2 regions of the Kosakonia sp. SMBL-WEM22 genome follow, and region 1 is predicted to be linked to the other one. Evidence: predicted binding sites of a transcription regulator. Region 1 holds the regulator's gene; the other holds the start of a gene.
What was found. The regulator CRP, encoded in region 1, controls carbon source genes, mostly activating them, when cyclic AMP is high. The targets are predictions, from matches to a motif close to ATGTGANNNNNNTCACAT.
Positions count from the first base shown of each region.

Region 1 (12,311 bases):
TGCCGGTAAATCGACGCTGATCAAACTGCTGGCAGGCGAGCTGGCAGCACAGAGCGGCGAAATCGGCCTGGCGAAGGGGATCAAACTCGGTTACTTCGCCCAGCATCAGCTGGAATTTTTACGCGCCGACGAATCACCATTGCAGCATCTGGCGCGGCTGGCGCCGCAGGAGCTGGAGCAGAAGCTGCGTGATTATCTTGGCGGCTTCGGCTTCCAGGGGGATAAGGTCACCGAAGCGACGGAGCGCTTCTCCGGCGGCGAAAAAGCGCGGCTGGTGCTGGCGTTAATTGTCTGGCAGCGCCCGAACCTGCTGCTGCTCGATGAACCGACCAACCATCTCGATCTCGATATGCGCCAGGCACTCACCGATGCGCTGATTGAGTTTGAAGGCGCGCTGGTCGTGGTGTCGCACGACCGTCACCTGTTGCGCTCAACGACCGACGACCTTTACCTTGTCCACGATGGCAAAGTGGAGCCGTTCGATGGCGATCTGGATGATTACCAGCAGTGGCTGAGCGACGTGCAGAAGCAGGAGAGCCAGCCGACGGACGCCGCAAAAGAGAACGCCAACAGCGCCCAGGCGCGTAAAGATCAGAAGCGTCGTGAAGCGGAGCTGCGCACACAAACGCAGCCGCTGCGTAAAGAGATCGCCCGTCTGGAAAAAGAGATGGAGAAGCTCAATACGCAACTGGCCGACGCAGAAGAGAAGCTTAGCGACAGCGGCCTGTACGATCAGAGCCGTAAAGCAGAGCTGACCACCTGTCTGCAACAGCAGGCAACAGCGAAAGCGGGCCTTGAGGAGTGTGAAATGGCGTGGCTTGATGCGCAGGAGCAGCTTGAGGCGATGCTGCAGGCGGAGTAACAGCCTCCAGCGATGCGGTAAAGTTAATGGCGGTACAGCCGTACCGCCAGTCAACACTTAACGCTGGTTCGCCAGGCGCTGGCGAATGGTCTCAAAGTGCTCGGTGTCGTAAAGCTTACCGTCGAGGAAACGAGTTTTAAGCTCCCCGCCCTGCTCCTGCTCCCAGCTTTGCTCATCGTGCAGTTGCAGTTCACCCTGACCATCGCGCTCAACCCGTAACAGGCCACGTGCCGAACGCTTCAGGCCGCTGTCGGTTTTCGGCTCTTTAAAGATCATCCGCCCTTCGCCATTTACTGCGCCCCAGGTCGCTTTCATCGCAAAGCCAAAGGTGTCACGGGTGTTGTACTGGTAGGTAAAAGAGCCGACGCCAAATACGACGTTGGAGCTGGCGAAGCCTTTCGCTTCCAGGCGAGAAAGAATTTGATTGGCGCGCGCCAGCGTAATCGAGTCGCCATAAATCAGGCCGACATGCGGATCCAGCACCTTGTACCCCTTCTCGTTAACAGTGCCGCCGAAAATCTCCCACAATACTTCAACGGAACCTTTCTCCTCTGGGGTGCGATCGACTCGCGTGTCATCATCTGCACCGGTGCCGCAGAGGATCTCAACCGGGTCACCGCTGTCCGGGCGGAAAACAACGCGTCCTTCACGCCCCAGAATCAACGATTTCAGCTCGCGGGTATATTCAGTAATCACGCGCCAGTAATCCCAGGTATCGGAAACGATAGAGACAAAGCCCTGCGGATAGATATCGGCAATCAGGCGGCGGAAGGTCTCAATTTCGTGCTCATGCTCGCCCATGCACATCACGCTGTGCTCAGTCGCCGGAATGCTTGCGCCGATAAAGTACTCCTCGCCCCCGGTGTAGAAATCGCGGGCATAGAGCAGCGAAGGGATGCTGTCGGTGCCTTTAAAACTCAGCAGGTGACCCGCGCCCGCCTGCGCGGTATCGTGCAGGCCCGCCATGCCGCGGAAGGAGAAGTCGTGGCACTGGAAGTCAAGGTGCGTGAGATCGCTACAGGTTTTTGCCGCCCACTGCTCACAAATTTTGCGGTAGTGGTGTGCGATGGTGGCGTTAGTCGAAGCTTTCCACAACTCGGCAGAGAGCACCGTTTCCAGGTAGTTTACTAGCCAGAAGAACTCCTCGCGGGTATTGGTGATGGTCAGTACCGGCACCTTCATCGGCACTTTGCTCCCCTCATCCAGGGATTTGATGTGCAGCGGCAGGTAGCCTAAACGGTGCAAGTCACGGATATGATCGACCGCCACGCTATCCTTACCGAGGTAGCTATCCATCACCTCTTTGTACTCATTCACTACCTCCTCTTCCGGGCGAGAAAAGAAGGCGTCATTGAAAAGATCGACCATAAACCACTTCAGAAAACCCTGCAGGCCAAAGAAGACCAGTTTGCCGTCGGCAACGGGAGACTGGAAAAAGCGATCGCTGCGCGGTGTGAAGTTGGAGTAAACCTTTGTTGTGCCCTGCGGATACTGCACGCGGTGCGATACTTTATAGCCGTCGATGGCGAGAATCGGATTCAGTTTCATGGTGTGGTCCCCTTAAGCGCGAAATAACGTGGCAATGTCGATCAATTCAACGCCCGGCGAAGCCAGCGTCGGCGAAGTAAACGAAGTGGTGGTGTAGATAGCGTCAATCCCGTTATTGAGCAGGTTCTCAACGCCTTTCGAAAAGATACCGTGCGTAACATACAAGCTAACGCTGCGCGCCCCCGCTTCACGCAGAACCTGCGCCGAGCCGATAAAGGTGCCGCCCGCATCGCAGAGATCGTCGACAATCAGCAGATCTTTCCCCGCCACCTCACCGGCCACTAACGCAAAGCCGGTCAGATTACCGCTGGCAACATCGCGCTCTTTGGTGAGAATGGCGTAATTTTTCGCGCCGGTAGCTTTCGCCACGTTATGGATCTTTTTCAGCGCGCCTGCGTCCGGCGCCACCAGCATCAGTTCGCCGTGCGCAATGGCGCGGCGCAGCGTCTCGCTTTGCAAGAGGCAGGTTTCCTGCGGAATGGCGACGCAGTTGTTAATGGCGGCTGCGGCGGCATCGCTGTGGGGATCGAGAATAAAGACTTTATCGAAGTTCAGGGTGTTGAGCTGGTTGGCGAAGACTTTCAGTGCGAAGCTGTCGCCCGCCACCATATGGCGATCCTGGCGCGCCCACGGCAGCCAGGCGAGCTGCAGATGACTGACTGCGATATCGCTGACATGGCGTACCGCGTCTACGAGTTGTGCCAACAGCATAAAATCGTTCATATCACGCATGGCGGCGACGCGGATGCGCATCAGCTGGGCGGAAACGGGCAGTTCGCCCGTCACTTTCAGCCAGACCGCACCATCGGGGAATACGCCGTGGTCGATTTCAACATGTTGATTATCGATAAAGAGTTCGATTCTGCTCGCCATCATTCACCTCACCTGCATTAGTTAATGTCCCTTGGACACAATTAATATTGTCCATAAGACACTATTAAGCAAGCCCCCCGTCTGGATTATTTTTATACTGAATATATAAGCCGATGAAAATACATAAAATAAAAGTTCGCTTGCCGCTCCTGGACGGACTGATAAACTTGCTGCGTGTGTAACGAGATGAGTCAGTGATGATCAGTGAAGCAGAATATCTGGATTCTTACGATCCCAGCCGTTTTCCCTCGCCGCTAGTGACGGTCGATAGCGTGCTGTTTAGCCTGCATCAGCAGACGCTCTGCGTACTGTTGGTGGAGCGCGCCAGCCAGCCGCAACAAGGGTGCTGGGGATTGCCCGGCGGCTTTATTGATATGGCGCAGGATAGCTCTACCCGTGCAACGGCGCTGCGCAAGCTGACGGAAAAAACCGGCGTCTCGCCCTCATGGCTTGAACAGCTTGATACCTTCTCCGGCCCAGAACGCGATCCGCGCGGCTGGAGTTTGACCGTCGCCTGGTACGCGCTTATTTCGTGGGTCGCCTGCGCGCCCCATATCGCAAGCGTCAGCGATGCCAAATGGGTGCCGGTTGCCAGCCTCGATGATCTTCAGTTGGCCTTCGATCACGGCGAGATCATCCACGCCGCGCTGCGCCGCTTACGGCAGAAAACGATGTATTCGTTACTGCCCGTTTACTGTTTGCCTGATACGTTTACCCAAAGCCAGTTGCAAGAAGCGACAGAGATTATCCTCGGCCAGCCGATCCAGCGCAAAAGTCTGATCCGCCGTTTTGAAGCCTCCGGTATGTTTGAAGAGACCGGGGAGAGTGTGGCGACCGGGGCGCGAAAAGCGCGTTTGTGGCGACGTAAAGCAGATGTCGATATCCACCTTTTTTCACGTAACTTGCTGGCGGATTGAAGCATAGCTCGCTGATTTCCCGTTAAATGAATAAACGGGTGCCTCGCGTGCGTTTATAGTTGTCCCACTTTTTATCTATTTTCTTGTGCTATGACAGACATTACACCTTCACAACTTGCGCATTTGAAAGATGATATGCATGGCTTTCGCCCGATGCGTGGCGCGAGCAATCCACATCTTCAGACCATGCTGCCGCGTCTTATTCGCCGTCGCGTCGCGTTTGAACCCTGGTGGCAGCGCCTCGAGCTGCCGGACGGGGATTTTGTCGATCTCGCGTGGAGCGAAGAGCCGAACCAGGCGCGGCATAAACCGCGGCTGGTGGTGTTTCATGGCCTTGAAGGCAGCCTGCACAGCCCCTATGCGCACGGCCTGATCAATGCGGCGAAACAGCGCGGCTGGCTGGGCGTGGTGATGCATTTTCGCGGCTGTAGCGGCATCCCGAATCGCCTGAACCGCATCTACCACTCCGGCGAAACCGAAGATGGCACCTGGTTTCTCACCTGGCTGCGTCAGGAGCTTGGCGAGGCGCCAACCGCAGCGGTGGGATATTCGCTGGGCGGAAATATGCTCGGCTGCCTGCTGGCGAAAGCGGATGACGATCTCCCCCTCGACGCGGCGGTGATTGTTTCCGCGCCGCTGGTGCTGGAAGCCTGCAGCTATCATATGGATAAGGGCTTCTCACGCGTTTATCAGCGCTATCTGCTCAACCTACTAAAGGCCAATGCCGCGCGCAAACTGCGCGCCTATCCCGGTTCGCTGCCAACCACCATGGAGGTGCTGCGTAAAATGCGGCGCATCCGCGATTTTGATGATGTGATTACCTCAAAAATCCACGGCTTCGACGATGCGCTTGATTACTATCGCCGCTGTAGTGCTATGCCGCTGCTGCCGCAGATTCGTAAACCGACGCTTATCATTCACGCCAAGGACGATCCGTTTATGGATCATCACGTCATTCCCGATCTTGCGCAATTACCCGCTAATATTGAGTATCAATTGACGGAACATGGCGGGCACGTCGGCTTTGTCGGCGGCACGCTGCGTCGCCCGGAGATGTGGCTTGAAACGCGCATTCCGGACTGGTTATCCGCTTATCTGGGAGCATCATGATTATTCCGTGGCAAGAAGTCGACGCCGACACGCTCGACAATCTGATTGAGAGCTTTGTCTTGCGCGAAGGCACCGATTATGGTGAACATGAGCGTTCACTTGAGCAAAAGGTCGCCGACGTAAAACGGCAATTGCAGCGCGGCGAGGCCGTACTGGTGTGGTCAGAGCTGCACGAAACGGTGAACATTATGCCGCGCGGGCAGTTCCACGACTAACCGGGTGCCGGGCGGCTTTGATACTGAACAACAGCTTTTCTTCAGGGAGTTGCTATGTCCGCCAAACATCCGGTCATCGCCGTCACTGGCTCCAGCGGCGCGGGAACCACCACCACCAGCCTCGCCTTTCGTAAGATCTTCGCCCAACTCAACATGCACGCGGCGGAGGTGGAAGGCGACAGCTTTCATCGTTATACCCGTCCGGAAATGGACATGGCGATCCGCAAAGCCCGCGATCTTGGGCGGCACATCAGCTATTTTGGCCCGGAAGCGAACGACTTCGGCCTGCTGGAGCAGACCTTCAGCGAGTATGGCCAGAGCGGCCAGGGCCAGGCGCGGAAATATCTCCATACTTACGATGAAGCCGTGCCGTGGAATCAGGTGCCAGGAACCTTTACCCCATGGCAGCCATTGCCGGAACCGACCGATGTGCTCTTCTACGAAGGGCTGCACGGCGGTGTGGTGACGCCGCAGCACGATGTGGCGCGTCACGTCGATCTGCTGGTGGGCGTGGTGCCGATTGTTAACCTGGAGTGGATCCAGAAGATGATCCGCGACACCAGCGAGCGCGGTCACTCCCGGGAAGCAGTGATGGATTCGGTAGTGCGCTCAATGGAGGATTACATCAACTACATCACGCCGCAGTTCTCCCGCACTCATCTCAACTTCCAGCGCGTTCCTACCGTCGATACCTCCAACCCCTTCGCCGCCAAAGGCATCCCTTCTCTGGATGAGAGCTTTGTGGTGATTCATTTCCGCAATCTGGAGGGGATCGACTATCCGTGGCTGCTGGCGATGTTGCAGGGCTCGTTTATCTCGCACATGGATACGCTGGTGGTGCCGGGTGGCAAAATGGGGCTGGCGATGGAGCTGATTATGACGCCGCTGGTGCAACGGCTGATGGAAGGTAAAAAGATTAAATAACCCGGCGGAAAGCGCCGCCGGGCGAGCTTATCAGGCTTCTACCACTTCGTAGGAGTGGGTAATCTTAACCGCTTTTTCCAGCATCAGCGCCACGGAGCAGTACTTCTCAGCCGAGAGGTCGACCGCGCGGGATACCGCAGCGTCTTTCAGCGCTTTGCCGGTAACGATGAAGTGCAGGTTGATATGGGTAAAGTAGCGCGGCGCTTCTTCCCGGCGCTCGGAGGTCAGCTTCACTTCGCAATCGGTGACGTCATGACGCCCTTTTTGCAGGATCGACACTACGTCAATCGCGCTGCAACCCCCGGCGGCCATTAAGACCATCTCCATCGGGCTGGGAGCTTTGTCCCCGGAGTTGCCATCCATCAAAATTTGGTGGCCGGATGCGGACTCACCAAGGAACGTTAACCCTTCCACCCATTTCACTCGTGCCTGCATTTTCATCACTCCGGTATGGCAAATTTTTTCACAGATTACGCGTACATAACAAAACGCGCAACGGAAGGCGACCTGCGTCATGCTGAAGCGAGACACCAGGAGACAGGCGCCAAAAGCTATGCTAAAACAGTCTACATGCTACAGAGAAACATTGACGTTACGAATGTACGCAAGGGATATCATACATTAGAGACCGCAGATGTCGCTGACGGTCCACTTCCCGGGACTTGGGAAGCTTTGATTGCAACCCCAGAAGCTGAATGATTCACGCCGTTTCTGGAGCCAGCTTATAACAGAGGATAATCGCGCATGGTGCTTGGCAAACCGCAAACAGACCCGACTCTCGAATGGTTCTTGTCTCATTGCCATATTCATAAGTACCCGTCGAAGAGCACGCTGATTCACCAGGGTGAAAAAGCGGAAACGCTGTATTACATCGTTAAAGGCTCAGTGGCAGTGCTCATCAAGGATGAAGAGGGTAAAGAGATGATCCTCTCTTACCTCAACCAGGGCGATTTTATTGGTGAACTGGGCCTGTTTGAAGAGGGTCAGGAGCGCAGCGCCTGGGTTCGCGCCAAGACCGCCTGTGAAGTGGCGGAGATCTCCTACAAAAAATTCCGTCAGCTTATCCAGGTGAACCCGGATATTCTGATGCGCCTCTCCTCGCAGATGGCGCGTCGCCTGCAGGTGACCTCGGAGAAAGTCGGTAATCTGGCGTTCCTCGACGTGACCGGCCGTATTGCTCAGACTCTGCTGAACCTGGCGAAACAGCCGGACGCCATGACCCACCCGGACGGTATGCAAATTAAAATTACCCGTCAGGAGATCGGTCAGATCGTCGGTTGCTCCCGCGAAACGGTTGGTCGCATTCTGAAAATGCTCGAAGATCAAAACCTGATCTCCGCCCACGGTAAAACTATCGTCGTCTACGGTACGCGTTAATCTGCAAAATGGCGCATCGCTCATGCGGTGCGCCATTTTTGTTTTCCCATGTGGCGCAGGCTGATTTACCACCCCGAAATCAACTACGCACTGCGACAAACGCTGGTGTTATGCCTGCCTGTGGCGGTTGGGCTGCTGCTTGGTCATCTGCAACAGGGGCTTCTCTTCTCGCTGGTTCCCGCCTGCTGCAATATTGCGGGTCTCGATACCCCACATAAACGCTTCTTCAAACGCCTGATTATCGGCGGCTCGCTGTTTGCCGGCTGTAGCCTGGCGGTGCAGCTTCTGCTGGCAGAGAATCTTCCGCTACCGGTAATCATGACGGTGTTAACCCTGCTGCTGGGCGTGACGGGCGAAATCAGCGCGCTGCATGGCCGCTTGCTTCCCGCGTCTCTCATTGCCGCCATTTTTACCCTCAGCCTCGCCGGGAACATGCCGGTGTGGGAGCCGCTGCTGATCTACACCCTCGGCACCTTGTGGTACGGGCTCTTTAACTGGTTCTGGTTTTGGCTGTGGCGCGAACAGCCGCTGCGTGAATCTCTCAGTTTGCTCTACCGGCAACTGGCGGAGTATTGCGAAGCGAAATATAGCCTGTTAACCCAGCATGTCGATCCGGAAACCGCGCTGCCGCCGCTGCTTGACCGCCAGCAGAAAGCGGTGGATCTGATTAGCCAGTGTTACCAGCAGCTGCATATGTTGGCAGCCAATCAGAACAATGACTACAAGCGCCTGCTACGTGTCTTCCAGGTCGCGTTGGATCTGCAGGAACATATCTCTGTCAGCCTGCATCAGCCGGAAAAGGTGCAGAAACTGGTCGAACAGACCCACGCCGAGCAGGTGATTCGCTGGAATGCACAAACTGTCGCAGCTCGCCTGCGCGTGCTGGCGGATGACATCCTCTACCATCGCTACCCGACCCGCTTCACCATGGAGAAGCAGGTTGGCGCACTGGAAAAAATTGCCCGTCAGCACCCGGATAATCCGGTCGGGCAGTTCTGCGCCTGGCACTTTAGCCGTATCGCCCGCGTGCTGCGCACCCAGCGCCCGCTCTATATTCGCGATTTGATGGAGGATAAGCAGGAGCGTCTGCCGCTGATCCCGGCACTGAAAAGTTATCTGTCGCTGAAATCAACCGCCCTGCGCAATGCCGCGCGCATCAGCGTGATGCTCAGCATCGCCAGTCTGATGGGCAGCGCATTAAATCTGCCGAAACCCTACTGGATCATGATGACGGTGATGGTGGTAACGCAGAACGGCTACGGCGCGACGCGGGTGCGCATCGTCAACCGTGCCGCCGGCACGCTGGCCGGGCTAGTGGTGGCGGGTATGACGCTGCACTTTCATGTGCCGCTCGGCTTTACATTGGCGGCGATGCTGATGATCACCCTGAGCAGCTATTTGATTATCCGCAAAAGCTACGGCTGGGCGACGGTCGGTTTTACGATTACGGCGGTCTATACCCTGCAAATCCTGACGCTCAATGGCGATCAGTTTATTCTCGCCCGGCTTGTCGATACGTTGATTGGCTGCCTGATTGCTTTCGGCGGAATGGTGTGGCTGTGGCCGCAGTGGCAAAGCGGCCTGCTGCGCCAGAATGCGCACGATGCGCTGGAGGCCTATCAGGATGCGATTCGCCTGATCCTCAGCAACAATCCAGAAGCAACGCCGCTGGCATGGCAGCGTATGCAGGTTAACCAGGCGCATAACGCCCTGTTCAACTCCCTCAACCAGGCGATGCAGGAGCCCGGCTTTAACAGCCGCTACCTGAGCGATATGAAACTGTGGGTTACCCACAGCCAGTTTATTGTTGAACATATCAACGCTATGACGACGCTGGCGCGCGAGCACACCATGCTGACGCCGGATCTGGCGCAGCGCTATCTCGAGTCATGTGAAATTGCGCTGCAACGCTGCCAGCAGCGGCTGGAGTATGACGGACCGGGAGAATCCGGGGATGTGAATGTGATGGAAGGGCCGGAGACGCTGACCCATGGACCAATGAGCACGCTGGAGCAGCATCTGCAGCGCATCCTCGGGCATCTGAGCACCATGCACACCATCTCGTCGGTGGCATGGCGTCAGCGCCCGCATCATGGCATCTGGCTACGTCGACGCCTTACGCGTTAACCACGCTCGCCACGGCCTGCGCAAAGCGCTGCATCCCTTCATCGATGTCCTGCTCCTCGATAATCAGCGACGGCGCAAAACGCATCACATCCGGACCGGCATTCAGCACCATCACGCCCGCTGCGGCAGCCGCATGCAGAAAGTCGCGCGCACGGCCTTTGTACTGCGGTTTCAGCTCGGCACCAATTAACAGGCCCATACCGCGAATATCGCTGAACAGGTCGTACTGCTCATTAATTTTTTGCATATGCTGAACAAAGTGCTGACGCTTGGCACTGACGCCATTCAGCACTTCAGGGGTATTGATGATATCGAACGCGGTGCCGGCCACTGCGCAGGCCAGTGGATTGCCGCCGTAAGTGGAGCCGTGGGAACCGGCATGGAAGACGCTGGCGATTTCATGCGTCGTCAACATGGCGCTGACCGGGAAACCGCCGCCGAGGGCTTTGGCGCTGGTCAGAATATCCGGCGTCACGCCGTAGTGCATATAGGCGAACAACTCACCGCTGCGCCCCATCCCGCACTGCACCTCATCAAACACCAGCAGCGCGTTGTGCGCATCGCACAATTCACGCAGGCCTTTGAGAAACTCAGGCGTGGCGGCAGTAACGCCGCCCTCGCCCTGAATCGGCTCCACCACCACGGCGCAGGTGTGATCGTCCATCACCGCTTTAACCGCGTGAAGATCGTTAAAAGGAACATGCACAATGTCGGCCGGTTTCGGGCCAAAGCCGTCGGAGTATTTCGGCTGGCCGCCAACGGTCACGGTAAAGAGCGAGCGCCCGTGAAAAGCGTGGTGGAAAGCGATGATTTTGGTTTTGTGCGGGCTGTGGCGCGTGGTTGCATAAAAACGCGCCAGCTTGAAGGCGGTTTCGTTGGCTTCCGTACCGGAGTTCATAAACACGACGCGCTCGGCAAAAGTGGCATCCACCAGCTTGCGCGCCAGACGCAGCGCGGGCTCATTGGTAAAGACGTTGCTCAGGTGCCAAAGCGTCTCGCCCTGCGCTTTCAGCGTCTCCACCAGCGCCGGGTGGCAGTGGCCTAAGGCAGTTACCGCAATGCCGCCGGCAAAATCAACGTACTCTTTACCCTGCTGATCCCAGACGCGGCTGCCCTTTCCCTTTACCGGGATAAACTCGGCCGGTGCGTAAATTGGCAGAATAACGTCATCGAAGTTTGCACGTGTCACCGCGTCTTGCTGAGTTGCCATAGGTTGCCCATCCCGTGTTATGTTACATTCATAGTGAAAATATAATCACGAAATATGCATAAAAAATCACTAAATGGCAACCACAAATCAGCGCGAAAGGAAGTTTCGCAGCAATTGATGTCCCTGCTCGCTCAGAATACTTTCCGGATGAAACTGCACTCCTTCCAGATCCCACGACTTATGGCGAATGCCCATAATCTCGTCGCTTTCACTCCAGGCAGTAACTTCGAAGCAGTCAGGTAAGGTAGTTGGATCGATGACCAAAGAGTGGTAACGCGTAACGGTTAACGGATTATTTAACCCGCTAAACACACCGCTGCCAGCATGTGTAATGGGAGAGGTTTTGCCGTGCATCACTTTCGCTGCGCGTACAATAGTAGCGCCAAATACCTGTGCAATCGCCTGATGACCGAGACAAACCCCGAGGATCGGCAGCTTGCCCGCATAGTGCGCAATAACCGCCAGCGAAACGCCCGACTCATCCGGTGTGCAGGGACCCGGCGAGATAACAATTTTCTGCGGCGCTAATGTCTCAATGTCCGCTAACGTCAACTCGTCATTACGCCTCACCTCAACCTGCGCGCCCAGTTCGCAAAAATATTGGTAGAGGTTCCAGGTAAAGGAGTCGTAGTTATCGATAAGCAGGATCATGTGAATTCAACCAATGGATGTGCCAGATTTCATGCAATTTGCGCAAAACTATACGGCACTTCGCAAAGATAAAAAACGGGTTTACGGGATGGGATACGCCGGATGGCGCTAACGCTTATCCGGCCTACAATGTTTCGTAGGTCGGATAAGCGTTAGCGCCATCCGACAAAAAGGTTTACTCGCCTTCACGCGCCTCACTTACGACTTTACTAAAGATGGCGGTTAGCGGTTCGAGATCGCCCATCGCACCGGCCTGGTTGGCGTGGCGCCAGTCGTCGGGATCGATATCGCGCCAGTCGAGAGAGAAACCTGCGTGCAGCGCCAACTGCTCGAAGAAGATACGCTGCGCAATGCCGTTACCCAGCCGGAACGGGTGCAGGACGTTGATTTCGCAGTAGTAGTGCGCCAGGCGAGCGATAAACTCCTCTCTCTCCAGCCCAACGAGCCACTCCTCATCTTCAAGCTGCTGCATCAGGGCATTGCCCTCTTTCTCGATA
Region 1 is NZ_CP051488.1:4,530,294-4,542,604, forward strand. Features, by position in the region: gene HF650_RS21850 (ABC transporter ATP-binding protein) at 1-862, shown strand, start outside; gene HF650_RS21855 (nicotinate phosphoribosyltransferase) at 920-2,410, opposite strand; gene prs (ribose-phosphate diphosphokinase) at 2,423-3,283, opposite strand; gene HF650_RS21865 (NUDIX domain-containing protein) at 3,481-4,200, shown strand; gene HF650_RS21870 (hydrolase) at 4,291-5,310, shown strand; gene HF650_RS21875 (YheU family protein) at 5,307-5,525, shown strand; gene HF650_RS21880 (phosphoribulokinase) at 5,580-6,449, shown strand; gene HF650_RS21885 (OsmC family protein) at 6,480-6,884, opposite strand; gene crp (cAMP-activated global transcriptional regulator CRP) at 7,194-7,826, shown strand; gene HF650_RS21895 (YccS/YhfK family putative transporter) at 7,875-9,953, shown strand; gene HF650_RS21900 (aspartate aminotransferase family protein) at 9,943-11,163, opposite strand; gene pabA (aminodeoxychorismate synthase component 2) at 11,251-11,814, opposite strand; gene HF650_RS21910 (putative adenosine monophosphate-protein transferase Fic) at 11,990-12,311, opposite strand, start outside.

Region 2 (12,311 bases), 840 kb from region 1:
CGGTGGCGTCAAACACCGCCGTCATCACCAGCGCCAGCACGCTTGGCAGCACCACCGGGTTGAGCGCGCCCATAATATCGAGGCTGCCGATCAGCGAGTTGCCTTTGTCATCGCTCAGGGATGGCATGGCGAAAATACCGGAGAAGTGCACGGTCGGGTCGAAAATCAGGCCAACGATGGAGATACCGATGATGGTGAGCAGAATGCCGCCGGGCACTTTCAGCTTCTCCAGACCGATAATCACCGCAAGGCCGATCAGTGACATGATCACCGGGAAGCTGGCGAAGTGGCCAAGGGCAACCGGCAGACCGTCAATCGGGTTTTTAACCACAAGGCCAACGCCATTGGCGGCAATCAGCAGCAGAAACAGGCCGATACCAATACCGGTGCCGTGCGCAACGCCCTGCGGCAGGTTACGCAAAATCCAGCTGCGAATGCCGGTGGCGGAGATCACCGTAAACAGCACGCCCATCAGGAACACCGCGCCGAGTGCGACCGGGACGCTGATCTGCTGCCCCAGCACCAGGCTGAAGGCGGTAAAGGCGGTGAGTGAAATCGCACAGCCGATGGCCAGCGGCAGATTGGCCCACAGCCCCATCACGATGGAGCCGACACCGGCAACCAGGCAGGTGGCGACGAAGACGGCGGCCGGCGGGAAACCGGCTTTACCCAGCATGCCGGGCACTACGATGACGGAGTAGACCATCGCCAGGAAGGTGGTTAAACCGGCTACGATCTCCTGACGAACAGTGCTGCCACGGGCAGAAATTTTAAATAGTGCGTCAAGCGAACCGCCGGTACGCGCAGATGGCGTAGACATAGATACATCCCCTGAGAATTTTATTGTGCGTTGGCATGCATGGTGGACAGTCCACTGCCGGTCAAACGTCTTCTCCCTGTGCTGCGTTGTGACAAAGGGTCACAAAAAAGCAAACGTTTAACTCCACGCATACAACGGGTGGTCAAAAAAAGGCAAACGATTATCCAGCCTTTAGACGCCGCTTTTCAACCAAACTTTGCCGCTTTCTGCCAAATATCGCCGAAAGCGGCGAAGAAGTACCCGCCAAATGCGCAAACGTTATCGTCGATGCGCAACTTTGCAACACTCTACAAACATTCTCACTCGCCCGGCAGCGAGAAGGGGCCGCCCTGCTCAATGGCGCGTTTCCAGGTGGGGCGCATTTCTACGCGTTTTTTCCACGCTTGCAGATTGGGCAGATTCTTAATACCGCCGCGTGACAGCAGCGCGAACACCGGGAAACTCATCTGCACATCCGCCATGCTCAGTTCATCACCGGCAAACCACGGGCGATGCGCCAGCTCGCCTTCCATAAAGCGCGCGTGGGTCTCCAGCTGCTTATTCAAAAAAGCATTCTCGATCCCTTTCCCGATAAGCTTGCCGACGCTGCGCACACCGAACGGCACCGGCGGTTTGCCGAGTTGCCCTACCACCAGCTTCATCAATAGCAGCGGCATCAGCGAGCCTTCCGCGTAGTGCAGCCAGAAGCGGTAATCGATCTTCTGCTGTGCATCGTGCGGCTTGAAGCGCTGCTCGGTGTCGTAGGTCTCTTGCAGATATTCGAGGATCGCCCCCGATTCGGCGAGGATAAAGCCGTTATCCTCCACTACCGGCGATTTTCCCAACGGATGGATCTTTTTCAGCTCGTCCGGGGCCAGCATGTTTTTCTGCCGCTGATAACGCACGATATTGTAGGGAACGCCCAACTCTTCCAGCGCCCAGAGGATGCGCTGCGAGCGCGATTGATTCAGATGGTGCACTGTAAGCATGACTCTCTCCCGCATGTATATTCGTTTTAACTATAGAGAAGCGCGGGCAAAGCGCCGGAAAAATCATAATGAATACGCTTAAAAAATGAGCAGACCAGCGAGGGGCATCTATACTTACTGTGTCATCACAAGCCGGAACCTTAGTGGCTACATAAGGGGTGTTGATGTCGGGGGAAACCCTCCCGTTTTGATGCGGGATAGAGCGAAAGACAATGACCGGAAAATGACTAAAGCGCCCCAGCGGGCGCTTTAGTTTTTTTAGCTTCACTCATCTTCCAGCAACCGTGCGCCCGGCCCCTGTTTGCCCAGCGTGTCGCCAGGGTTGCGTAGCGGGCAGTCGCTGCGCGACAGGCAGCCGCAGCCGATGCAGCCATCCAGCTCGTCGCGCAGTGCCACCAGCGTATGGATACGTCTGTCTAGCTCTTCTCGCCACTGGGAAGAGAGCGCTTTCCACTCCTTTTTGCTCAGCGCATGCCCTTCGGGCAGCACGCCGAAAGCCTCGCCGATGGTCGCCAGCGGGATGCCGATACGCTGCGCGATTTTGATAATCGCCACATGGCGCAGCACATCGCGCTGATAACGCCGCTGATTGCCGGCATTGCGTGAACTTTTTATCAGCCCTTTGCTTTCATAAAAGTGCAGCGTCGAGACGGCGACCCCGCTGCGCTTCGCCACTTCACCGGGGCTGAGAAGGGCTTTGATTCGCGGCGTTTTCTTTTCCATAAAACCTCTTTACCTCAAGTTAACTTGAGGAATTATACTCGCCCGCAGACAAAACGACGAATCGGGAAAGAGGAAGCTTTATGTCCCATCAGCAGATTATTCAGACCTTGATTGAATGGATTGATGAACATATCGACCAACCAATGAACATTGATGTTGTCGCCAAAAAGTCAGGCTACTCAAAGTGGTACTTACAGAGGATGTTCCGCACCGTGATGCATCAAACGCTTGGGGAGTATATTCGTCAGCGCCGCCTGCTGCTGGCTGCCGAAGCGCTGCGCACCACCAAACGGCCGATTTTTGATATTGCGATGGATTTGGGTTACGTCTCGCAACAGACGTTTTCGCGTGTTTTCCGCCGCGAGTTCGATCGTACGCCGAGCGACTATCGCCACCAGGCGTAACTCACTTTAGCGAAGGCGGCTGCTGCACCCAGCGTTTAAACTCCTGCGGCGGCAGCGCCTTCGCAAAGTGCCACCCCTGGCAAAACTGCACGCCGCGCTTAAGCAGCCAGGCGACCTGCTCTGCCGTCTCCACCCCTTCCGCAATGATCTTCAGCCGCAGGCTCTGTGCCATATCAATAATATGTTCCGCAATTAAGTGGCTGGTGCTGTTAGTGGAGAGCGTGTCGATAAAGGATTTGTCGATTTTCAGGATGTCGACGTTGAGCGAGTAGAGATTATGCAGGTTGGAATATCCGGTGCCGAAGTCATCAATCGCCACTTCATACCCCGCCTGGCGAAACGCCTGGATCACCGGCGTGGTTTTTGGCACATCAATAAAGCCACGCTCGGTCACCTCGATTTTGATCTGCTCGGCGCGAACCGCATAGTCGCGCGCTTTGTTGGCAATCAGCGAAATTAAGCGCGACGAGTGGAAGTCAGACGCCGAGAGGTTGATGGAAATATAGAGATTCGGCACTACCGCCAGAAAATCCCCTAAATCATTGAACACCTCATCAACGACATAATCCGTTACGCGCTCAATCATCCCCTCCTTTTCTGCCAGCGGAATAAACTCCGTTGGGGTCATTACCTGGCCGTTAAAACCAGGCCAGCGCAATAGCGCCTCGGCGCCGACGCAGGTACCGTTTTTAATATCAATGATAGGTTGGTAATGAAGGCGAAGCTGACGACGGGTCAAAGCGCGGTGGAGCCTACGGCGTGGGGAAGTAATTTCCCGCCGTGTTCGCGTCCAGAGGAAAAAGATCAGCGCGCTGCAAATCATCCCCAACGGCAGCGTAAAAACCGCCTGCCGGTAGAGGGAGTGAAAATAGTTTTCGCGCGACGTCGAAACAATAATGGCGATTGGCCGTGAGGAGGCATACGCGATGGTATAAAAGCGATCGCCCAGTAAGAAAGAGCTTCCCTTGCGGTGGATTAAGGAGGCAAAGGTTTTTAAACGGGCGTTCTTGCTGAGTGAGAAAAAGCCGCCAGAGCGCGTATCGTAGACGCCATACGCTAAACGCGGATCGTCGGATGTCACATCGCTATAGGTGAGCGGATTAATCACCGCGACATAGTTTCCCCGCTGCACATAGACCATTTTATAACCGGCATAAAAGGGGGTATCGCGATAGTAATAGAGCGCTGTGCCATGCTGCCCTTCATAATCCGCTGATGAAATAGCATACGATTGCGCAGGCGTAACGGCGCTGGAACATAAAAAGTGGTTGCCCTCGGCATAAATAAGGTCGGCGACATACTGGCTGCCGTGAACAATATTAAGCATCATGGCGCGATGTTGCGGCGTACACGGCGTGCCGCGATAGCTCTCCGCCGCGCGGCGCACGCTATCCGCCTGCTGAATAACGAGATCGGTTTTATTCAGCGCCTGACGAGCGAATGCGCGCAGATGTGTGCGGGTCTCTTTTACGGCGTGGATATGAGCAAACCATAGCGAGATCATTACCGGGATAAGAACTACCAGTATCATTCCGCTAATTCTGAGCATTTTACGAGGCACACTGAGCTTCATGTCCGCCTAAATCCATGCATTTTATGTGCCTTTTATATTGTTGGGCAGGAGGCTTTTAGAAACAGGTGATTACGTTGCATCAAACCCTGACCATTAGCAACAGACTTTTCTCTTTCGAATCATGATAATTAAGGATGCTGAGAATATTCCACCGTAAGGCAAACTAAAAGCGTGTACCTGGATTTATATTTAAGAAAATATTTCGCCATACTGCTCCCAAAAACGAAACGCTCGCCAATAAAACAACCTGCCCAGACAGGTAAAACAGTGCCCGCACTGCCTGTTTTTTACGCAACCAACCAATTTAAAGTGGCCAAAAGCTAAACTGGTGCTTAATAGTTAAGTGACGATTTACTCACACTTAATAATATAAGCATGCTTAATTTTCTGGCGAAAAGTAACACATTTACACGGCGTACTTTCCCAGAATCAGAACATCCTCACGGCAGCTGTTATCGCAATGTTGTCGTTTTATTGCTGCGCTTATGTAAAATTTATTTTTTATTTCCCGGCGGGGGTAAGTTAAATAAAAATATTCAATGCCCGCGATCTCACCCGGCGACGATAATGTGACAATCCACTTTTTGCAGACTTAAAAAACTAAAAAAGCTCTCTTTTTGTACTGGTGAATAAAACAGCAAATGTGATAGAGTTCACACTTTCCGTGTATGCGGAACCCTACTTTTACATTTTTGTGTTAACCCGACGGACAACTGCTTCGCGTGCTGCGCAGGCCTTTGCTCGCCAGGTGTTTGATTCTCCTGAGGATAGTAAGATGGCAACCCTTACCACCAGCGTGGTGTTATTCCGCTGGCAGTTATTAAGCGCACTTTTAATGTTTATGGCAAGTACGCTGAACATCCGTTTTCGTCGTTCAGATTACTTTGGGCTTGCGGTGATCAGCAGCGGCATGGGCCTGGCGGCTGCCTGCTGGTTTGCCACCGGTCTGCTTGGCCTGACGGTGATGGATTTCGCCAAAATCTGGCAACACTTTGCCTCGGTCTGGGAAGAGATGACCCGCAACGCACCGCCGGAATGGCCAATGGTGATGACCTGATCTCCCCGCCCGGACGCGATTCCCCCTTAACGCCCCTCTCTTTGCGTTACTAACCGCGCCGGGCAGATAACCGCCTCTCACGCCCCATCTGCCCTCTTCACCCTGCACGAGCAAAAATCCGCCCCCTTTCCGCATCGAGTAAGTTAAGGTAAACCTTACTTATCAACAGACATCGCCACGCATTGGCTAAGAGCTATCTATGACAGAAGAGTTTACCCGCGCGCTCTGTGCGCTGATTCGCCGCCTCGGTCTGGAAGCCAGACAGCTTCGCGACACAGGTCTTACCGTTGAGCAGAAAGGTCGCCAGGATTTTGTCTCGCAGGCGGATGTTTATGTCGAAACGCAGTTGCGCGAATGGCTGAAGGCGCAGCGCCCGCAGGATGGGCTGCTTGGCGAAGAGCGCGGCCTCGAGCCGGGCAGCGAAGGGACCTGGGTTATCGACCCGATTGATGGCACTACTAACTTTATTCTTGGTATGGATTACTGGTGCATCTCCGTCGCCTGGGTACGCGATAACCGCATCGAGCTTGGCGTTATCTATGCGCCGGATCGCGATGAGTTTTTCTTTGCCCGTGCGGGCCACGGCGCATTCCTTAACGATCGCCGCTTAACCCTGACGGAACCCTCGCCGGATGCCGTGGTGCTCGGCGTCGGGCGCTCAAGCCGCCGCGAGCCGCGTGAATATACCGATGCGCTGGAAAAACTGCTCAATCAGGGCGTGGAACACCGCCGGTTTGGCGCAGGGGCACTGATGCTGGCGCACGTTGCCGCGGGGCTGGTGCACGGTTATTACGAAGCGCACCTGCACAGCTGGGATGCGCTGGCCGGGCTGGTGCTGATCAGCGAAGCGGGCGGTCGGCATAACGACTTCCTGGCTGATGACGGTTTAACCAATGGCAATACGGCCTGGGCGGCCACGCCAGCGGTGTGGCAGCAGCTACAACCACTACTGCTGCCTGCAGGAAAGTAACCCGCTTAACGCGCGGGCCAGTGGTTGAGATCGATTCCGCGCTGCGGCGCGGTTTTGGCAAACTCCCGCAGCACCGCTTTCACATCCGGATCGAAATAGTCGACGTTCTCATGCTCAACCACCACCACGCTGCGCTCCGGGATCTTCGCCAGTAACGCCTGTAGTCGGGGGTTGTGCAGAAAGGTCAGGTTCTGCTGAATACGCAGCACATAGTGATCGTCCTTGCGCGCAAGCTGCAGCGCATTGCGGTGGCAGTGATAAAGGCTTAACGCCATCTGCACTGCCAGCCCCAGCGCAATCCCCACCAGCATGCCGAAGGCGATAATTCCCGCGATAGTGAGCAGAAAAGGCACATACTGCTGATACCCTGCACGAAATTGCTCGATAAAGAGCCGCGGCGTCGCCAGCTTATAGCCGGTGTAGAGCAGCACCGCCGCGAGGCTCGCCAGCGGGATCACCGATAACAACTCCCCGAACCAAAGACCACACACCAGCAGCAGTGCGCCATGCAGCAGCACCGAAAACTTACTCTGCGCGCCGTTGCTGACGTTGACCGAGCTGCGCACAATCACCGCGGTAATTGGCATCGCCCCCACCAGACCTGAGAGCAGGTTGCCTGCACCCTGCGCCACCAGCTCTTTATCCGGCGACGGCGGCGGGTTCTGCGGACGCAGCTTCTTCAGCGCCTCCTGGCTAAGCAGGGTTTCGAGGCTGGCCACCAGCGCCAGCGTAATCGCCACGGTGTAAACCGCCGGGTTTTGCCAGGCACTCCAGTCCGGCCCTTCGAGTTCGGCCATCAGATCGCTCAGTGAGCCAAACTCCGGCAGAGTGATGCGCGGTAACGATGGAAGCAGATGTGGCGCCACGTAGCTCAATGCAATCACTATTATGCTGCCGAGCAGCACTGCCACCAGCGGGCCTGGGATCCAGCTCAGGCTTTTTATTCGTTTCATTGCAGCGCTGTCCCATCCCCATGGCAGGAGCAAACCACCTGCCGCAACAAGAAAAGAGGTTAACGAAAAGGTAAAATCGCCGCTGAAGATCTGCCCCAAACCGCTCTCTTCCACCTCACCAAGCGCGACCGGGATCTGCTGCATAATCAGCAACAAACCGATGGCTGCCAGCATCCCTTTAATCACGCTAGCGGGCACCAGCCCGATAAAACGACCGGCGCGCAGCAGGCCCATCGCCAGTTGCAGCACGCCTGCCAGCACCAGCGCGAAGAGAAAAGCGGAGAAGGAGCCGAGCGACTCTACCGAGGCGACGACAATTGTCACCAGCCCGGCAGCCGGGCCGCTAACGGCAAAACGGGATGGACTGAGTGCGGTGACCAGTAGACCACCGATGATCCCCGTCAGCAGGCCAACAAAGGGCGGTAGCCCGCTGGCGTGGGCGATGCCCAGACAGAGTGGCAGGGCCACTAAGAATACGACTACGCCTGCCAGGGTATCCTGGCGCAATGTAGCAACGGGCAGAGTACGGGCCAGCAACGGTTTTAACCTTTTCACAGTGCGACTCCCTTATGGACGGTGAACAAAATCTGGCTGGTTTGATGCGGGAACTTTTACTAGTAGCACTGTCGGGAGAAATATAATCCTAAGGAAAATCTTATTATGGTTTTAAATTACTAAAAAAAGTCTTAATGTAAAATTATGAAAATGAAATTCACGAAAAATATACAGTAATAAAGACAATATTGAGCTTATTGATAACGTGATAAACAGTAAGGTTTAATTCCCGTATTAAATCTAAATATAGTAAAGTTATATCATTGCGCTATTTGAATATAAGTGATAGTTACTTTATTAGAAACACTCTCGATTAGCAGGGAGTCTCATCAACTCACGCTTCGCATGGCGGCTAAAATCATTATCCTCCAGCAGATTTTTTAGTGCTTCACGAGCCGCAGGCTGCTGTATATTCTGGCAAATAAGAGAGAACGCGGCATGTTTAAACAGACTATAAGCGCCCCGTTAATAAGGCTTAGGGCAAAGGCAATCTCGTTCTCTCTCACACTTAATAACGCCAGCGAATTAATGCAGTTCACAATCAGGCTGTCATCTTCAACGGCATCATTACGAATGATCTGAACTAACGCCTCTTTAATAAACGCATCGTTATACTCGCCATGATATAAGCCGAGGATCTTTACCGCTTCGATTCTTATCTCATCCTCACTGTCGATATCTGTGGCGATATCAAGCAGCATTATTGCTGAACTCAAATCTAATGCCTGATTAAAACTGCGCAGGAAACCGAGTTTTTCGCTGGCATCCAGCTCAATAAATGTCGACAGATTGCGCAGCGCGTTATCCATGACTTCTCCCGGCTTACCTGTGAAGCATAAAGCTTATCAATATTCGACGATAATACTCTATGTTGTGCCAAGTTGTGCCTCCATCCATGGAAGCACCATCCCAGGTGAACTTATTTTACGACCTTATCCCAGGCCATTTGCCAGGCGCTGCCGGTGCCCGGCGCATAGGCGCTCGCCAGCCCTGCGCACCAGCTGGTATAGGGGTAGGGTTTACATTGGTACAAATGATTGTCGCTGGCGACCACGATATCTCCGGCTTTATAAGCATGGCCAGCGACATATTTTGGGTAGCTCTGGTTATCCGGGTTATCGTCGCTGTGATCGGTTGTCATGACGTTTAATATCGCCGATAGCGCCGATTTATTTCCCGCCGCATCAACAGCGTTAACGCTGTAGGCGTAGTTACTGTTTGCCGTCAGATCTTCATCGATGTAGGTATTCCCACTGGCATCGGCAACTTTCTGCTGGTTGCGGAATACTTCATAGTGGTGCACGCCCGAGGCGCTATCAGTGGAGGCTTTCCAGGTCAGGTGAACGCTGGTAGCGGTCGCCTGCGCGCTCAGGCCTGCCGGTACGCTCGGCGCAGTGGTGTCTTTTTCAGGGGTTTCAATCAGGCTGCCATCATGAATCAATTGTGTGTAGGCTTTGCGGAACTGCCCGGCAAAGGACACATGATTGACGTTTTCACCCTCGTCCCAGTTAATGGACCAGGTCATTAACCCTCTGAGCGGTAGCCCCTCTTTTTCCATATCGGCAAAGACGCGGTAGACATCTTCAGGCGTTTTTACAAACCCGGTGGCTGCCGCTGAGCCATTGCTCGGCAGGCCGATCACCAGCTTGCTGGAGGGAATTTTCACCGCAGAGAGGCCATGTTTATCGGTAATGATCTCTTTGCTGAAGTGGTAGAGAAACTCATATTTTTTGCTGTCGTCATTCTGCGCGTAATTGACCCACCAGCCATCTTTCGAGGTGTCGTCCGGCTGGAAGCCAATACCAAACGCACCCTGGTTATAGAACTGCGGCGCAATAAAATCGTAATAGCCTTCGAGATTATTAATATAGTTCTGGTACTGCGGGTTGGCTTTGGTCAGATAGGGAATTTCTGGTGCCATACTGATAATAAAGTGTTTACCCTGCTGCTGATAATGGTCACGCACTTTTTTCAGTGCCGCAGGAATAACGGTTTCGTTATCCGCTTTTTTAATCGCACTCTGTTCGAGATCGATATCCAGACCGTCAAAACCATATAGATCAACCAGTCGGATAATTTCGTCGGCAAAATGCTGCGTATCACCGTTGGCTTCATGCAGCTCAATATGCGCATCCGCCCCGCCGAGGGATAGTAACACCGCCTGGCCGCGCTCGTTCAACGCCGCCACTTCTGCGCGAAAGCTCTGATCAGTGCCGTAGTAGGGCACAAAGGTCGGCATGCTTTTGCCATCTGCCGACTTCATAAATGAAGCCATCACCACGTTAAACGCTTTTGGCGTATCTTTTAATGCCAGTTTCAGCGGGTAGCCCTGCTCATAATCGCCGGAGAAACCCTGATCCCAGTTATGCCAGTAGCCAACTAATAGTTTTTTGCCTTCGATGGAGGGCATAGTATCAGCGTAATCGGTATTAGCGAAGACGTGGCCACTAAAACTCACCAGACCTGCCAGCGCCAGCGAGGCGAAAACATTATTCATCTTAAATATACTTTTCATGACAATCCCTTAAATAAGATCTATGCAGATAGAATGATAAATATCGTGTGCAAGGGGTAGACAATGAAAATCATATTAAAGGCTAGCGGATTAATTTCATTATTTAAGTGACACGAAGATTCTGCTCTTTATCAAGCTAATTTTATTACGATAAAGAATCTTCTAAATAAGGGGGTAGCATATGGCAAATAGATTTTTAGTCTGTTAGATATCGCATTTTATTTATCAAAACATTGCCCGCAGCAGAGCGCGCAGAAAATTGCGGGCTTCCATTGCCAGATCGCTGTCTGAAAGGCTGAGAAACAGGATCAGCAACAGGGTGATGACAACGATAAGCGTGATCCGGGATTTCATCGCGCTTTGCCTCCTGACTTGGGGAGAGTGTGGCAGCTTAAATGCGTTACAGCATGCGTTATTTCAGTCGCCTGCACCAGCCGGACATTGTTAACGTTGTAATAAAACGAAACGGTAATTTCATTTAGTTATTACATGTTTTTAATATAATCACACCGCTACATGATGCGAAACCCTTCGCGTGACATGATGAATCAACATGAAAGCACGTCACGGGAATAGGCGATATACGCCCATCTATCGACTTCGGAGAGTGATTATGGACTACAAGATTTACTCCGCTGTGGTGATGCTCGCCACGCTCAGCTTTTCGGCCACCGCGGCTGTCACAGCCGATGCCTCACTCGGCAAACTGATTAACGAGCGGTTATCATGGATGAAAGATGTCGCAGGCGCTAAAGCACAGCACCACCAGGCAATAGAAGATTTGGCCCAGGAGCAGAAAGTGTTAGAGCGTGCCGTCATTGACGCCGAGTCGCTGGGGCTGAACGGTGAGAGCGTGAAGCCCTTTATCCAGGCGCAAATGGATGCCGCGAAGGCTATTCAATATCGTTATCGCGCCGACTGGCTGGCAGCCCCCGAGGCAAACTGGCAGCCACGACCGCTGGATGAAGTGAGAAAACAGATAAGCGAATTGAGCGACCGTATTTTGCGCAAAGTGGCTGAGCGCCTGAAAGCCAGCGGCAAGTTGAGTGATGCCGACAAAGAGGAGTTTATGCGCACGGTGCAGCAGCACAACTTAACCGGGCGGGATAAAGCGCGGATGTGGCAGGCAATGGAATCAATTACGTTAAAGGCGTAAAACAGAAGCCCCCGCAGAAGCGGGGTCTTATCGTTAAAATTTCGCCATCAGTGAAAAACGCTAAATCAGAATGGGTGGCAGTTATATTTTCAGCTAAAATTATATTGTTACGGCAACAGCGGTGCGAAAAACACTAATTTATGCAAGCCAATGCTTTACCAAACTTCAAACCGTTTCTCTCAACATATCTCTCACCTCCATAAGAATCTTCCCTAGCATATTTTTACCCGAGCCATCACCGCCATCAGCCCAGTAGTTATCGTTTTTTGTGTGTTCAACTAACGTAAGATCATTGGTGGCTAACAAAATATCTCTTGCTTCATCATTTTGCTTAAATTTTTCCATGACAGCAAGGCGCATTATATTATCCCTGACACAATCCCAGTCATCTCTTAGCGGATTATCCCGATCTCTTCCTGATATAGCAGCATCCATTGGTGACGCGAGCTTTCTGATTTTTTCTCTAAGCGCTTCGTCATCAAATTTTTGAGCCTGAAAGAAGTGCTCTACCGTAGGCCAATATTTATCATCAATAAAGAAACCGCATTTATAGAAGTTTGAAAATACTCCATAGGGTTCATTTACTTTATAAAATAATATATTATTACTCATTTATA
Region 2 is NZ_CP051488.1:329,966-342,276, reverse strand. Features, by position in the region: gene ghxP (guanine/hypoxanthine transporter GhxP) at 1-820, opposite strand, end outside; gene HF650_RS01755 (glutathione S-transferase) at 1,120-1,788, opposite strand; gene soxR (redox-sensitive transcriptional activator SoxR) at 2,053-2,511, opposite strand; gene soxS (superoxide response transcriptional regulator SoxS) at 2,592-2,915, shown strand; gene HF650_RS01740 (EAL domain-containing protein) at 2,917-4,488, opposite strand; gene HF650_RS01735 (YjcB family protein) at 5,264-5,545, shown strand; gene HF650_RS01730 (inositol monophosphatase) at 5,745-6,515, shown strand; gene HF650_RS01725 (SulP family inorganic anion transporter) at 6,521-7,990, opposite strand; gene HF650_RS01720 (hypothetical protein) at 8,404-8,832, opposite strand; gene HF650_RS01715 (glycosyl hydrolase family 18 protein) at 8,943-10,538, opposite strand; gene HF650_RS25490 (hypothetical protein) at 10,764-10,892, opposite strand; gene HF650_RS01710 (chorismate mutase) at 11,152-11,694, shown strand; gene HF650_RS01705 (NADAR family protein) at 11,860-12,306, opposite strand; gene HF650_RS01700 (hypothetical protein) at 12,307-12,311, opposite strand, start outside.
Region 2: a site for CRP is predicted at 5,130-5,147, ahead of HF650_RS01735 (YjcB family protein). Genes of this name have one in related genera too.